One region of the Rhizobium sp. BT04 genome, then DNA from elsewhere that is predicted to be linked to it. Evidence: riboswitches for the same ligand, from Rfam matches in the RefSeq annotation. Region 1 holds a riboswitch; the other holds the start of a gene.
The links. Region 1 has a riboswitch for thiamine pyrophosphate ahead of QMO82_RS21370 (YkoF family thiamine/hydroxymethylpyrimidine-binding protein). Riboswitches for the same ligand answer to the same signal wherever they lie in the genome.

Region 2: it holds a riboswitch for thiamine pyrophosphate, as region 1 does, so the genes downstream of both, thiM (hydroxyethylthiazole kinase) here and QMO82_RS21370 (YkoF family thiamine/hydroxymethylpyrimidine-binding protein) in region 1, are expected to answer to the same signal.

Annotation. Positions count from the first base shown of each region.
Region 1 covers NZ_CP125652.1:2,646,945-2,654,871, forward strand. The annotation lists gene QMO82_RS21345 (LysR family transcriptional regulator) at 1-492, opposite strand, end outside; gene QMO82_RS21350 (helix-turn-helix transcriptional regulator) at 667-1,008, opposite strand; gene QMO82_RS21355 (SDR family NAD(P)-dependent oxidoreductase) at 1,109-1,879, opposite strand; gene soxR (redox-sensitive transcriptional activator SoxR) at 1,991-2,455, opposite strand; gene QMO82_RS21365 (NADPH-dependent FMN reductase) at 2,540-3,115, shown strand; TPP riboswitch at 3,281-3,394, shown strand; gene QMO82_RS21370 (YkoF family thiamine/hydroxymethylpyrimidine-binding protein) at 3,385-3,993, shown strand; gene QMO82_RS21375 (ABC transporter permease) at 4,004-4,810, shown strand; gene QMO82_RS21380 (ABC transporter ATP-binding protein) at 4,807-5,619, shown strand; gene QMO82_RS21385 (ABC transporter substrate-binding protein) at 5,688-6,698, shown strand; gene QMO82_RS21390 (acyltransferase) at 6,820-7,927, shown strand, end outside.
Region 2 covers NZ_CP125653.1:94,107-102,033, forward strand. The annotation lists gene thiD (bifunctional hydroxymethylpyrimidine kinase/phosphomethylpyrimidine kinase) at 1-125, opposite strand, end outside; gene thiE (thiamine phosphate synthase) at 122-757, opposite strand; gene thiM (hydroxyethylthiazole kinase) at 754-1,557, opposite strand; TPP riboswitch at 1,608-1,704, opposite strand; gene QMO82_RS31715 (type I secretion system permease/ATPase) at 2,224-4,371, shown strand; gene QMO82_RS31720 (HlyD family type I secretion periplasmic adaptor subunit) at 4,368-5,825, shown strand; gene QMO82_RS31725 (M10 family metallopeptidase C-terminal domain-containing protein) at 6,287-7,927, shown strand, end outside.

The sequences.
Region 1 (7,927 bases):
ATAGCGCTCGGCATAGAGCGGAACGCTCGTGACACGGCCGAGCGGCTCGTTTTCGAGATAGGTGATGCCGGCATCGATTTCGAGGTTTTCGAGCATGCTCAGCACCTGCAGCGAATTGCGCGAGACAATCGAGAAGGTCACGCCGGGATGCCGTTCCTGAAACGGCGTGGTGATGCGCGACAGCATGGCGAGCGCCGTCGGAATGGCGGCGAGGCGGATGTGGCCGGAAAGGCCGCGGCGGGCGGCGCGCATTTCCTCGCGCATGGTGCGGGCGTCGCCGACGATGCGCCTGGCCCATTCGAGCACGCGCTGCCCCTCCGGCGTCAGCCCCTGGAACCGGGAGCCGCGCTGCACCAGCATGACGCCCAATTGATCCTCAAGCTGCCGGATGGCGGCCGAAAGGGTCGGCTGCGAAATCCCGCACTCCTCGGCGGCGCGGCCGAAATGTTTTTCATTGGCAAGGGCGATGAAGAATTCCAGCTTGTCGATCATCCGGTCTCCCGCGACATTTCGCGTCCGGCCTTATCTTCGACGTAGCAGCCGTGCTCCGCAAGGGCGGGTCGCCAAAGCGCGTCGCGATCTTTCAGATTCGCTTCTCGCGCTTTGGGTCTTTATTGTCTCGTATGTCACTATCGCAGACCGCCGCACAGTTTTGCGCGACGTGCTTTAAAAGTTTTCTGCAATCGGAAAAAGATCGAACAGCGATTCGAGGAAGGCGAGCACGCTGACATTGCCGATGCTGTAATATACCAGCCTGCCCTGGCGGCGCGTATTGACCAGGCCTTCGAGCCTCAAACGCGCCAGCTGCTGCGAGACCATTGCCTGCTGTATGCCGAGAATATGTTCGATTTCACTGACCGTCCGCTCCTCGCTCGCCAATATGCAGAGGATGAGCAGTCGGGTCTGGTGCGCCAGCGCTTTCAACAGGTCGGTCGCTTCATGGGCTTTTCCAGCGAGTGTGTGCAATTCCTGGCCGGTCATCCCCGGCTTGGGTTTGGGCAACGGCATTCGGTATCTCGAAGGGAGGCGATGGGTAGATCAGCACAATAGCATATTCGCACAATCGAATTCGTCAAAATGACGAAATGCCAAAAAAGGTCCAAGCAAATCAGCAGATAAGCTGACCGCCATTGATCTCGATCACCTGGCCGGTGATGTAGCCCGAGAGCGAGGGAGCCGCCAGGAAAAGATAGGCGGGAGCACAATCCTCCGCCGTGCCGAGCCGTTGCAGGGGGATGGATTTTCTCGTCTGCTCCAGCTTTTCGCGGGAGGAATAGCGCTCGTGGAAATCCGTCTCGATCGTTCCCGGCGAGACGCAGTTGACGCGGATTGCATCCGGGGCAAGCTCGCGGGCAAGCGCCTTGGAATAGGTCGCAACAAAGGCTTTCGAGGCCGAATAGATCGAGGAGCCGGGGCTGCCGCCGGTCAGCGCCGAAATCGAGACGGTGTTGACAATGGCGGCGCCCTCGGCCGCCTTCAATGCCGGCAGCAATGCGCGCGTCAGCGCCACCACCGACGTCTGGTTCAGCCGTATGACCGCCTCATATTCCGCATCGGTCAGCGTGGCGGCGGGGAAACGGCCAAGCATGGTGCCGGCATTGTTGACGAGCACGTGCACCCTGTCGAAGAAAGCGAGAACATCTTCTGCAAATTGCGACGCCCCGCCGACGGCAGAGAAATCGGCATGCAGCAGCAGCGCCCGTCTTTCTGATTCAGCCGTCAGCAGAAAATCCGGCAGGTCCCGTCCCGGCTTGCGCCCGGTATGGACGATCACCTTCGCGCCGCAGTCGAGAAACTGCCGGGCGACTTCGAGACCGATGCCGCGGCCGGCGCCGGTCACGACGACATTGCGATTTTCGAACAGTCTGGGATGAAACACGAGCCGTCCTCCTCGCGGACAGTGCCGCCGGTTGCGCCACTCGCCCTTAACATATGAGCGCGCCGACCGAAAGAAAGGCAGGCGTCGATCTTTCCCGGGGAAGACCAGGGTTTAGTTTTCGGTCTCCAGAAGCCGCGCGCCCGGTCCCTCCTTGCCGAGCCGGTCGCAGGGATTGCGCAACGGACAGCTTTCAATCGACAGGCAGCCACAGCCGATGCAGCCGGTCAGACGGTCGCGCAGCAGGCTCAGCCGCCTGATTCGCGCGTCGAGATCGTCTTTCCAGAGTGCCGACAGGCTCTGCCAGTCGGCGATCGTGGGCGTACGCCCCTGCGGCAGGGATTCGAACGCCGCCTGGATTTCCGAAAGCGGAATGCCGACACGCTGCGCCACCTTGATGATGCCGAGCCGGCGCAGCACATCGCGCCCGTAGCGGCGCTGGTTGCCGCGGGTGCGAATGCTCGAAATCAGCCCCTTGGTTTCGTAGAAGTGCAGCGCCGAGACGGCCAGGCCGCTGCGCTCCGCCACCTCGCCGACCGTCAGCAGCTTGCCGAGCGGCGTTGCCGGAATTGTATCCATTGCCCTCTTGACCTCAAGATTAGTTGAGGTTTTATAAGCCTTGCTCCAGCAATCGTAAAGCCCAATCGCGAGAAGGAGCGGCGCATGAAAACATCCATCAGGCTGGCGGTGATCTACGGAAGCACAAGAAAGGGCCGCATCTGCGACCGGGTGGTCAAATGGCTGACGCAGGAGCTCGTCCGCTTCCCGCAATTCGATATCGACATCATCGATCCACTGGATTTTGCGCTGCCGCCCGACCGCGACATGGCGCACCCCGAAATCGACAGGCTCGCCGGGCGGCTCGGCATGGCCGACGCCTTCATCATCGTCACGCCGGAATACAATCACAGCTTCAGCGCCGCGTTGAAATCGACCATCGATCTGTTTTTCGAGCCCTGGCAGGGCAAGCCGGTCGCCTTTGTTTCCTATGGCGGCATCTCCGGTGGCTTGCGCGCGGTCGAGCAATTACGGCTCGTCTTTGCGGAACTCCATGCCGTCACCGTCCGCGATTCGGTCAGCTTTTCCGCGCCGTGGAGCCGCTTCGACGTCGCCGGACGGCTTGACGATCCGAGCGACGCTCTGCACACGCTCGACCGGATGATGGCGCGGCTGGAATGGTGGACACGGGCGCTCATTGCCGCGCGCGGCGATCATCCCTACGCCGATATCGCCGCCTGAAACGAAGGGCTCCGGTTCCGTTCCCGGCAGGTACGGAACCTCTGGGGACACCCGGACAGGACTTCCGTCCGGGTGTTTTCCGATCATGCCAGCCTCATCCCGACCATGCGGACGGGTTGGCAATTTTTGCGGTTGCGGGAAGAAAACCCCGGTGGTAGTTTCCGCGCCGATTAACAGGGGAGCTCCGTATTGCCGGGGCTGAGATGCGAGGCGCAGGCTTCCGGACCCTTCAAAGCTGATCTGGGTAATGCCAGCGGAGCGAGGTTCAGATGTTTTCAGGCGCACAAGTGTCACTCTATCCGATGTCCGGCAATTTCGTCGGCATCATTCTCGATGCCGTCAAGGCGCTCGATCCCTATCGCGACCGGCTGCGGATCGAGACCGACGACATCTCCACACTGCTGGTCGGCCCGCCTGACATTCTCTTCGCCGCCATGCACGATCTTTTCGCCGCCGCCGCCCGGACCGGCGAGCATTGCGTGCTGTCCGCCGCCGTTTCACGCGGCTGCCCCGGCGAGCCCGACGACGCCATCTGCGGGGTCAACCCCGCCCTCGGTCAGGCAGAACCGCTTGCCGACCGTATAACGGCAGGACTTGCCGCCGTAGAAACCACTGCCGAAACCGGGCAGCCGACCGCTGCGCAATTCTCGCTCTATGTCATGGGAACCGGGACCCATATGGACGAGATCTATGGCTGCATCGACTTCCTGAAACGCTCCGGTACCTTCGACCGCGCCAAAAATTTCTGCACCAGGCTCTCGGGCGATGCCGGTGCCGTCTTTGCAACCATTCGTGAAGCCTTTTATCGCTTCGGCGACCCGGAGGGACATGTGACCCTCGATATCACGGTGTCAGCCAATAGCCCGACGAAAGCCTGATCGAACGCTGATGACAACGCTACCACCATCGGATTCGCGTCTTGCCGCGCTCCGCGCGGCTCTCTACCGGAGCATACCCGCTCTGCTCGCCGGCTGCGCCTTTTTGGCAGCCTGGGAGCTCTATGTCGATCTCTCCGGGATCAAACCGTCCATCCTGCCGGCGCCGTCGCGCATCGTCATCCAGGGCTGGCTGAACCGCGAGGCGCTGATATCAAACACCTGGCCGACGCTGGGTGCGACACTCGGCGGTTTCGCGCTGTCGCTGGCCTTCGCCTTCGTCTCATCGATCCTGATGGATTTCATGCCCTTCATGCGCCGGGCATTGCTGCCGATCTTCATCGCCAGTCAGACCCTGCCGCTGGTGGCGATCGCCCCCCTCGTCGTCCTCTGGTTCGGTTTCGGCCTGTTGCCGAAGGTCCTGCTGGTGGCCCTCGTCACCTTCTTTCCACTGCTCGTCGCCCTGCTGCAGGGCTATGAATCGACCGACCGCGACATCGCCGAATTGCTGAACTCGATGAAGGCGAGCCGCTGGCGCATTTTCCGTCTGGCACGGTTTCCCTCGGCGCTGCCCTATTTCTTCGCCGGCCTCAGGATCTCGATCACCTATGCCGTCGTCGGCGCGATCTTTGCCGAATATGCCGGCGCCGCCCGCGGCCTCGGCATCTATATCCTCAACGCCAAGAACAATTTCCGCCCCGATCTGGTGCTCGCCGCCGTCGTCGTCAGCGCCGTGCTGACACTCTGCCTCTTCGGGCTGACGTTATTGATCCAGCGCCTGGTCATGCCCTGGCAGCCGTCCGGGGAGCGGCGGCGATGAACAAAACAATGCTTGAACTCGGCAATATCTCGAAGTCCTTCGACGGCATGAAGGTGCTGGGCGATATTTCGCTCAGCGTCGCAGACGGCGAGTTCGTTTCGATCGTCGGCCCGTCCGGCTCCGGAAAATCGACGGTGCTGCGATTGCTGACGCAGGCGCTGCGCCCCGATTCCGGCACCATGCTTTTCAACGGCGTGCCGCTGGAACAGGCGCCGCATTCCTTTGCCTTCATGCCGCAGCGCGATGCGCTGATGCCCTGGCGCCGGATCATCGACAATGCGGCACTCGGCCTCGAGGTGAAAGGCATGAGCCGCCGCGCGGCCCGCGCCATTGTGGCGCCTTTGTTCGAGAGCTTCGGTCTTGCCGGCTTCGAACACCACTATCCCTCCGAACTCTCCGGCGGCATGCGCCAGCGCGCCGCGCTGCTGCGCACCGTCGTCCAGACCCAGGACATGCTGCTGCTCGACGAGCCCTTCGGCGCGCTCGACGCGCTGACGCGCACGCAGATCCAGGAATGGCTGCAGGGCATGTGGACCGAACACCGCTGGACGGCACTGCTGATCACCCACGACGTTCGCGAAGCGGTGTTCCTCTCCGACCGGATCTACGTGCTTTCGGCCCGTCCGGCGCGTATCATCCGCGAATTCCGCGTTCCCCTGCCCCGCCCGAGAAGCATCGCCGACCTCGGCTCGCCGGCGGCCCAGGCGATTGAAACCGAAATCCTGCAAACCCTGCTTCATCCGCTGCAACAGGATGATTTTAGGCCGGCCGGCCTAAAATCCGAATCCTGTTCTAATTTAAAGAGTTAGAGCATGATGTCGTCCGAAAACCGCTCACACTTTTCGGCATCATGCTCTAGAGACCTGAGGAGGTCACCATGCTGCTTCTCACCCGCCGCCAGACGATCGTCGCCGCCATCGCGGCAAGCCTCGCCGGCCGCACCGCCTTCGCCCAATCGGCGCCCGCAAAGGTCCGCATCGCGCTCGACTGGACGCCCAACACCAACCATATCGGCATCTATGTCGCCAAGGCCAAGGGCTTCTATGAGGCGGCCGGACTCGATGTCGAAATTCTTCCCTTCACCGATACCAGCGCCGGAACGCTGGTATCGAACGGCGTTGCCGATTTCGGCATCAGCAGCGAGATCGAGACCCTGACCCAGCGCGCCGGCGGCGGTGACGTGAAGATGGTCTACGGCGTCGTCCAGACGGAAACCGCACGGCTGATTTTCAAGGGCGGACGCGACGACATCAAGAGCCCTAGAGATCTCGACGGCAAGACCTATGGCGGCTTCGGCGGCACCTGGGAGAGCGCGCTGATCTCCGCGATGATCCGCAATGACGGCGGCAAGGGCGAGGTCAAGACCGTCACCCTCGGCACCTCCGCTTACGAGGCGCTGGACAATGGCTCGATCGATTTCACGCTGGAGATCTACACCTGGGAAGGCATCGCCGCCGAACTGGAAAACCGGAAGATCGGCCGTTTCCACTATTCCGATTATGGCATTCCCGACGAGCAGACGACGGTCATCGTCTCCAGCGACGCCTACCTCTCGGCAAACCGGGAACACGCCCGCGCCTTCATCCAGGCCACGCGAAAGGGCTATGCCTACTCCGTCGACCATCCCGACGAAGCCTGCGACCTGCTGATCTCCGGAAGCAACGGCGCACTGATGAATACGGACCTGGTAAAAGCCTCTCAGAAGGCATTGATCGAGGGGCACTTCCTGAAATCCGAGGCCGGCGTGATCGGTAAGCTCGACCCGGCAAAGGCCGAGGCCCTCGGCGGCTTCCTGCTCGAGAATGGCATTCTGGTCGACGCGAATGGCGCCGCGCTTAAGGAGAAGCCGGACTTTTCCACCTATTATACCAACGAACTTCTCGACTAAGCCCAACGCCTGCCTTGCCCGTCGCAGCTTTCCGCTGCAAAGTCTGAGACCCGGAGCATGATGTCGTCCGAAAACCGCTCACGCTTTTCGGCATCATGCTCCGGGCAGGGCGGGAGATAAGATGCGACAACAGCAGAGACTGGCCGGGGCGGACTTTCTGCGCGCGACGGCCTGTCTGCTGGTGTTTGCCCATCATCTCGCGCTGCGGCTGGATATGCGCAGAATTCCCGACGAACTGGGGCCAACCGCAAACATCCTCCGCTTCGGCAATTTCGGCGTCGCCATCTTTTTCGTGCTCAGCGGCTTTCTTCTTGCCCATCCCTTCTGGCGCGCGCTCGACGACGGCAGCAACATGCCGAGCCTCCGGCATTACACGATCCGCCGGGCGGCGCGCATCGCTCCGGGCTTCTGGTTCGCCGCGACCATCAGCTTCGCCCTCAGCCTGACGCTGCTGGCCCTGCCGCTGACGCCGGAGCTCGCGCTCCGCTACCTCTCCGGGCTGCTGTTCATGAGCCAGTGGCATTGGCGCACCTTCTTTCCTGTCGAAGGCGACGGCCCGCTTTGGTCAATTCCCTTCGAGGTCACCAGCTATGTGCTGCTGCCGCTCTGCTTTGTCCTGCTGTTTCGTTTGCCCGTCCTCAGGCAGCGTCCGTTGCTCGCCCGCTTCGCCTGGCTTTGCGTCATCACAGGCGTGCTCCTGGCCCATCTGCTGATCCTCACCCTGTTTCCGCTCGACGACATCGGGCGCGGCTGGCAATACGGCCTCCAGGGCGGGGCGAAGGAATGGATGCCGCGCTATAATCCGATCGGCTTCTTCGCCATCTTCGCCCTCGGCGCGCTGGCCGCCGGGGTCGAGGTCGCGCTCCCCAAAAGGCCCTCCGCCTGGTTCGATGCCGCGGCGCTGCTGGCCCTCGCCATTGCCGGCTACCGCCTCGTCATATCGCCCGGCGGCACCCCCGAAGCTTATGGCTGGCTCGAAATCCCCTACGGCTTCCCGGTTTTTCCGCTGGCAATCGCAACGGCGCTCGTTTCGCTCTGCCATTCGCAATACCTGGGCAGGCTGCTCGACAATGCTCCTGTCCGCTACATCGCCAGGATCTCCTTCGGCATCTATATCTGGCAGGAAATCATCCTGATATCGATCCAGAGGCTCGATCCGGGCTCGTTCGGCGCTGCCTCGGAAAATGTCGTCATCGGCTGGCTGCAGTCCTGCGGTCTGGCGGCAGCGC
Region 2 (7,927 bases), on a different replicon from region 1:
GCCGTCAACGCGGTCAGCACCGCCATGCCGTAGACGCCGCGGGCGGAAAAAGCCTTGAGATCGGCCTGGATGCCGGCGCCGCCGGAGGGATCGGAGCCGGCGATCGAGAGAACGTTGCGGATCATGCACGGGCCTTTCGGATTTCGGCGGCGATGCGGCGTGTGGCCGCTTCAGGGTCGGGCGTGCCTGCGATCGCCGAGACGACGGCAAGACCCTTGGCGCCTGCGGCAAACACTTGCGCCACATGATCCGCCTTGAGGCCGCCGATCGCCACCGACGGCACCGGCGAGGCCTTCACCAGCCTGGCAAGACCGTCAAAGCCGATCGGCTGCTTGTGGTCGGCTTTGGTCGGTGTCGCAAACACCGGTCCGACGCCGGTATAATCGACCAGACTGGGATCGACGGCAGCGGCAAGCGCCTCGGTTTCGACCGACAGGCCGAGGATCATCTCGGGGCCGATCATCGCCCGCGCGGTGCGCGCATCCACGTCCTCCTGGCCGATATGCAGACCGTCGGCGCCGATGGCGATGGCCGCCTCGACATCGTCGTTGACGATGAGCAGGGCGCCGGTCCCAACAAGTGCCTGTTTCAGGACGCGGCCGGTCGCAATCATCGCGGTGGTGCCGGCCTGTTTGTCGCGCAATTGCACCATCGTCGCGCCGCCGGCAACGGCGAGGCGCGCCGTTTCGACCATGCCGATCCCGGCGCAGAGTTCGGGGTCGAGCACGAGATAGAGCGAAAGGTCGAAAACCTTCATGCGGCCGATACCCTTGCCCTGGCATCCAGCGTTTCGGCGTCGAGCGCGGCCAGCGCATCCAGGAAGCGCCAGGCGAAGGAGCCCGGGCCGGCCGCCCCGAGCGCGGCAGCCTCGCCGGCGACGGCGAAGGTTGAAAGTGCGCCGACCGTCGCCCCGAAGATATCATCCGGCGCTGTGGCGGCAAAGGCGCCGACGAGGCAGGTGAGCGAGCAGCCGAGCGCGGTGACCTGCGGCATCAGGGCCGATCCGCCTGTTATACGGACGGCCCTTTCACCATCGGTGACGAAATCCACAGCGCCGGTGACGGCGACGACCGCCTGCTGGCGCTCGGCGAGCCGGCGCGCCGATCCTTCGGCCTGCTCGACCGGGTCGCGGCTGTCGACGCCCTGGCCGCGGCTCTCTCCGCCGGCAAGCGCGATGATCTCCGAGGCGTTGCCGCGGATGATCGTGGGCTTGAGCGCCAGCAGAGCCGCGACCGCATCGCGGCGGAAAGCCGTGGCATAATGGGCGACCGGATCGAGCACCCACGGCTTGCCGGCCGATGTCGCCGCCTTCGCAGCCGCCTGCATGCCGTCGATCCATTGCGTCGACAGCGTGCCGATATTGACAGTCAGCGCATTCGCGATCCCGGCGAATTCGCCGGCTTCCTCAGCGGCATGCACCATGGCCGGCGAGGCGCCCGCGGCAAGCAGAACATTGGCGGCGATATTCATGGCGACGTAATTGGTGATGCACTGAACGAGCGGCGGCTTCTCGCGCATCGCTTTCAGCATTGCTCCTGGTGTGGTCCTGGTCTGCATGTGGCCCCTTTCAGGCGGGGGCGGGCACGGGGCGGTTCGTGCGGGCTCAGCCGCGACCCCGAGCGACTCCCTCCGCCGGCATTATCCGGTTCAGGTTCGAAGGGTGCTTCTCAGCCCGTCTGTCGACGAACGCCCCTGTCTCTCATCGCGTTTCTTTTCGCAGAGAACGGGGCGGATGTCACCTCGAAAATGACAGTACTGCGACGGCGCGGCGCGTGAAGCCGGTACCGGCAAACGGAACGCAATCTCCCAGAACGCGAAGTAAATACCTAACGCAAACTTTACCGTGCTGACACGTTAAGGTTGACCGGATTGCGGATTGCAGCGATACGATCTTGCCAGCAAATAAAATCTTCCTGAAGTTGTATTTTAAATGAGAAAATTTTTGAAAAGCGGTATGAAGCGAGGCCTTCGTGATACCGCCCCGGTTCTGATATCCACGGCTTGTGTTCACTTCGATTGCGGGGCGCCAACGAAATGAATACTTGCTACCGGCGGTGCAGTGTTGCTTCTTCGCCACAACCGAACCGAATTGCGGTGAGCCCCAGCATCCCCGTGGCGCCATATTTCCGGGTGAGCTACATGTCAGCAGAGAGCCGCGGCACGCGGTCCGGCGAGTGGTATCGAGAGCGGAGAATCCGCAGCTTTGAGGGATAAGTTCCGCACATGGATGGCGTCGTTTCGCAGCAGCTGGACTCCGGTCTTCGTGCGCTCTGCGGCATCGCCGCATTCTATCGGATCGCTGCGGATGCGGTTCAGCTAGAGCACGACTTGGCATTGAAGGGGCGCATGTCCCAGCCCATCGACATTCAGCGGGCAGCCAAAATCATCGGACTCAAGGCACGTGTGGTCGAGAAGGTCACGGCGCGACGCCTTCGAACCATGCCAGTCCCCGCTATCGTCCAAGTTCGCAGCGGATCCTTTCAGGTGCTCGGCGGGTTGAATCCCTCTGGAAAATACCGGCTTGTCGATCCCATAACGCGCGCTGATCGCGAGATTGCTCCGTCGGATATATTAGCCGAAATCGACGCGCGCGTTATTCTTGTGGGCCGGCGGATCAGAGGAGAAGGGTCGGACCCGCGAGAATTCGGCTTCAAGTGGTTTCTGCCGTCGATCTGGCGTTATCGAAAGCCGCTCGCGCATGTATTGCTCGCATCGCTGTTTGTGCAGATCTTTGCGCTCATCACGCCTTTGTTCTTTCAGGTCGTGGTCGACAAGGTGCTGACGCATAAGGGCTATTCAACGCTGTTTGTGCTTGTCGCCGGCATCGCGATCGTTGGCCTGTTCGATGTCATGCTCCAGTATCTGAGAGCCTATGCGCTGGCTCACACGACGAACCGGATCGACGTCGAGCTCGGCCAACGCTTGTTCCATCACCTGCTACGGCTGCCGTTGGAGTATTTCGAGACGCGGTCTGCCGGTCAGACCGTCGCCCGCGTCCGCGAACTGGAAACCATACGGGCATTCCTGACCGGGCAGGGACTGTTTTCGGCCCTCGATGTCGTTTTCATCTTTGTCTTCATCGCGGTTCTTTTCGCTTATTCCTGGAGCTTGACGCTGATCGTCATTGCCGCCATCCCGATCTACATCCTGATCGGAAGCGTGGTGCGACCGCCGCTGCGCGAATTCGTCAAGGAGAAGTTCAATCGCGGCGCGGCAAGCCAGCAGTTTCTGGTCGAAGCCGTCGTCGGCATCCACACGGTAAAGTCCGCCGCGGTGGAGCCGGTGATGCAGGCGCAGTGGGAGGAGAAGCTCGCAGCTTACGTGCGAACAGCCTTCGATACGACAATGCTGGGCGTCGGCGGGCAAAACGCCATTCAATATGTGAGCAAGCTTTCGACGGCTGCCCTTCTTCTTTTCGGTGCAAGGGCGGTCATCGAAGGCGAGCTTTCGGTCGGCTCACTTGTCGCCTTCAACATGATTGCCGGGCAGGTCACCCAGCCGATCCTGAGGCTGTCCCAACTCTGGCAGGATTTCCAGCAGGTGCAGATCTCGGTCGACAGGCTCGGCGATATCCTCAACACGCCGATAGAGCGTCAGCCAAACGCGCGGTTGTCGTTGCCTGCACCAAAGGGAAAAATCGATTTTCGAAACGTCACCTTCCGGTATCGGCCCGGCTCACCGGAGGTGCTGAAAAACATATCGCTTGAAGTAAAGCCGGGAGAGGTCATCGGCATCGTCGGCACCTCGGGCTCGGGAAAGTCGACGCTCGCGAAACTGGTGCAGCGTCTTTATATCCCCGAAGAGGGGCAGGTCCTTCTTGACGGCATGGATCTCTCCCAGCTCGATCCCGCCTGGCTTCGAAGCCACATCGGAGTCGTTCTCCAAGAGAACCTGCTGTTCAACCGGACGATCCACGACAATATCGCCTTCTCAAACCCGGCGATGCAACGCGCCCAGGTTATTGCTGTCGCCAAGCTCGCCGGGGCGGATGAATTCATTTTGCGATTGCCGCATGGTTACGACACGATGATCGAAGAGCGCGGCGCCAACCTGTCCGGCGGCCAGCGCCAGAGGATCGCCATTGCCCGTGCGCTTGCCACCACTCCCCCGATCCTGATTTTCGATGAAGCGACCAGCGCCCTCGACTATGAAAGCGAGCGCGTCGTGCAAACCAACATGCACCAGATCGCCGCCGGCCGCACCGTTATCATCATCGCGCATCGGCTCGCCGCCGTACGGCCTTGCAACCGCATCATCGGCATGGCGGACGGACGCATAGTGGAAATCGGCAGCCATGATGATCTGCTCAAGCGCCCGGGCGGGCTCTATGCGCGGCTTTGGGCCTTGCAGAACGACAGAGGCGTCGCATGAAAGGTAATGTCGCCAAAGCCGTTCGATATGCCGGCCTTCCCCCGCGCCCGTTGGCGCGATCCGACCACGAGTTTCTGGCGCCGGCGCTCGAAATTCTGGAGACGCCGGCCTCGCCGGTGCGTCTGGCGCTGATCCTGATCATTTGCGCCTTCGTCACGACGGCGTTGATCTGGTCTTATATCGGCCGCATCGACATCATCGCGGCCGCACAAGGCAAAATTCAGCCGACCGGCCGCGTCAAAGTTGTTCAGCCATTGTTGACAGGCAAGGTGAAGGCACTTCCGCCGCCGAATGGCGCGCCCGTCAAGAGCGGTGATATCCTGCTCGAACTCGACCCGACGGATGCCATTGCCGATGAGACGGACGCAACAAAAGGCCTGGCGTCCGTGAGATCAGAGGTCCGTCGTCGAAAAGCCGCGGTGGACTATGTTCGGTCTCAGGAGAGCGACCAGCCGCTGCCGACGATCTCCTGGGATGCAGATGTGCCCGAGGAATTGCGTCGTCGTGAAGAAGGCATCCTGCGGGGCGATCTCGAGCAATTCCAGGCCGCGGCTGCGTCGCTCGATGCTCAGAAGTACCAGAAGGAAGTGGAGCGCGATCGTCTGGTCGTGACGGTTGCGGCTCAGAACTCGCTGGTTGAGACCCTGAAAGAGCGCGTGGCGATGCGCAGTGCGCTGGCTTCGAAGGACGCCGGCACGATGGCGAGTGTGATCGATGCCACGGAAACATTGAAAGAGCAGGCGACACAGCTTGCCGTGCAGGAGAGCCACCTCGCAGATGCCGTGGCCGGCATCGAGGTCTTCGCGCGGGAGAAGGACAAGCTGACGCGAACCTTCCTGAGCGATCAACTCGGGCGGCTCGGCGATGCGGAGCGTCGGGTCGAAGAACTGGAGCAGAGGCTGGCGAAAGCCAGGAATGTTCGCGAGCAGATGACCTTGCGCAGTCCAATAGACGGCACGGTGCAGGCGTCTTCGATTACCAGTGTGGGTCAAGTGGTGACCGTCGGCCAGGATGTGATGCGTGTCGTGCCTGAGGGGAGCGCGTTGGAGCTCGAAGTCTACGCTTTGAACAAGGACATCGGCTTCATCAAAATCGGACAGGACGCTGTCGTCAAGCTCGAAGCCTTTCCCTTCACCCGCTACGGAACGATCGCAGCCCACGTCACCAAAATTGCGGCAGATGCGATCCCTGAACCCGACGCCGCACGCCGTGAGGGCGACCCTGCGGCAAGACAGGCGGAGACAACGTTCGGCGGCGCCGAAAGAATGCAGAACCTGGTTTTTCCGGTCACATTGAGCCTCGAGACCGACCAGATTTCAGCAGATGGCCGTAACGTCAAGTTAAGTGCGGGCATGGCAGCAATTGCGGAAGTGCGAACGGGCGAGCGCAGAATGCTGGAATATGTCTTTTCGCCTTTGGTTGAGGTCGCGGAGGAAGCACTTCATGAGCGATAGTTGCGAAGATCAAAAACTTTCTGAACATAATTGAAGCTTTTAGTTGAAGTTTCCCCTTTTGTGCAGCAGAGGGAAACGGCATTAGGCGCGGCCGAATGGAATAGGCAAACGGGGATTTTATGACGGACCTTATTACTCCGACGAAGATCGTCAACACGACTGGCGATAGGAAAGTTGACGGGCTTCTTGATGTCTTCGCCTGGGACGGAACGATAACCTATGCGTTTCCCACAACCTCGGGATCCTATGTCTATAGCGGCGAGAAAAATTCTCAATTTTCTTCAATTTCGTCGCAACAGCAGACTCTCGCCTTGTTTTTTATGGAGCAGTCCTATGGGAATGCGGCAAATGACGGCTTCTCCGTAGAGGGGTTCACGAACGCCAACTTTGAGGCCGGAAGCGCGGATACCGCAACCGTGCGGTTCGCTCAATCTTCCCTACCTCCAACGGCGTGGACCTATATGCCAGGTGGCACCCGCGGCGGCGATATCTGGTTCGGGACGAAATATGCTGGCACCGAGGATGACCTTCGCTTTCCCGAGTTCGGCAACTATGCGGGCCATACCGTGGCCCATGAACTGGGTCATGCTCTCGGGCTGAAACATGCTCACGAAGCGGGTGATTTCAACGGGACAGTCGTTCCGAGCGCCTACGACTCGCTCGAATATACGATCATGACCTACCACACATTTATCGGAGACGATGAGAGCGGGGCGAAGTATGAGCATGATGGCGCGCCACAAACCTTCATGATGCTCGACATCGCCGCCCTGCAGCAAATGTATGGTGCGGACTATACGACGAACGGTGGCGACACCGTCTATAAGTGGAATCCGAACGAAGGCGTCACCTATGTCAACGGCGTTGCGGCCATCACGCCCGCTGCCAACCGCATCTTCGCGACAATCTGGGACGGCGGCGGTATCGATACCTATGATTTGAGCGCTTATACCACCGCCCTCAAGATCGACTTGCGAGCAGGGGGGTACTCGGTCTTTTCCCAGGGCCAGTTGGCCGACCTGGGAGGTGGTCCGAACAATGGCTACGCCCGCGGCAATATTTTCAACGCGCTTCTTTATGACAGCAACGTTGCCTCCTTGATCGAGAATGTTCAGGCCGGCTCAGGGAACGACAACATTGTCGGCAACGAGGCGAACAATACGCTTTGGGGCAATGCCGGAGATGATTCGCTTTACGGCGGTATCGGTGACGACACATTGATCGGAGGCGTTGGTTCCGACTGGATGGTGGGCGGGGCCGGCAACGATCTCTATGTTGTCGACGACAACTTCGATTTTGTGATCGAGAGTGCGAACCAGGGGACGGACACAGTCCAGACGGCGCTTTCAAGCTATACGCTCCGCAACAATGTCGAGACCTTGACCTACACGGGGTCAGCCAACTTCACCGGCACGGGCAATGTGCTTGCTAATACGATCACCGGCGGCGACGGCAACGACACGCTGGATGGCGGGGCAGGTGCGGACATCTTGATCGGCGGTGCCGGCAGCGACACCTATATCGTCGACAGCGTTGCCGATAGCGTTACCGAGAACGCCGATGCGGGAACCGACATGGTTCGCGCGACATCAGCAAGCTATACGCTTGGCACCAATGTCGAGAACCTCACCTACATCGGCACGGGAACTTTTATCGGAACAGGCAATGCGTTGAACAACATCCTGGCCGGGGGGGCAGGCGCTGACACCCTGGACGGAAAGGCGGGAGCAGACACACTGATCGGCGGAGCGGGCAACGACACCTATATTGTCGATGTTCTGGCCGACGTGGTCACCGAAGGGCTGAATGCGGGCACCGATCAGATCAATACGACGCTTTCTTCCTATGCTTTGACGAATATTGCCAACGTCGAAAACCTGAAGTTCATCGGCAGCGGCGATTTTAGCGGGACTGGCAACAGCCTCGCCAACGCGATCACCGGCGGCGCCGGCAACGATCTTCTGGACGGCGGCGCCGGCAATGACACGCTGGTCGGCGGGGCTGGCAACGACATCTATGTGGTCGACAGTGCGAGCGACGTCGTCACCGAGGCGGCCAGCGCCGGCACCGACGAAATCCGCACGGCGCTTGCGAGCTATACG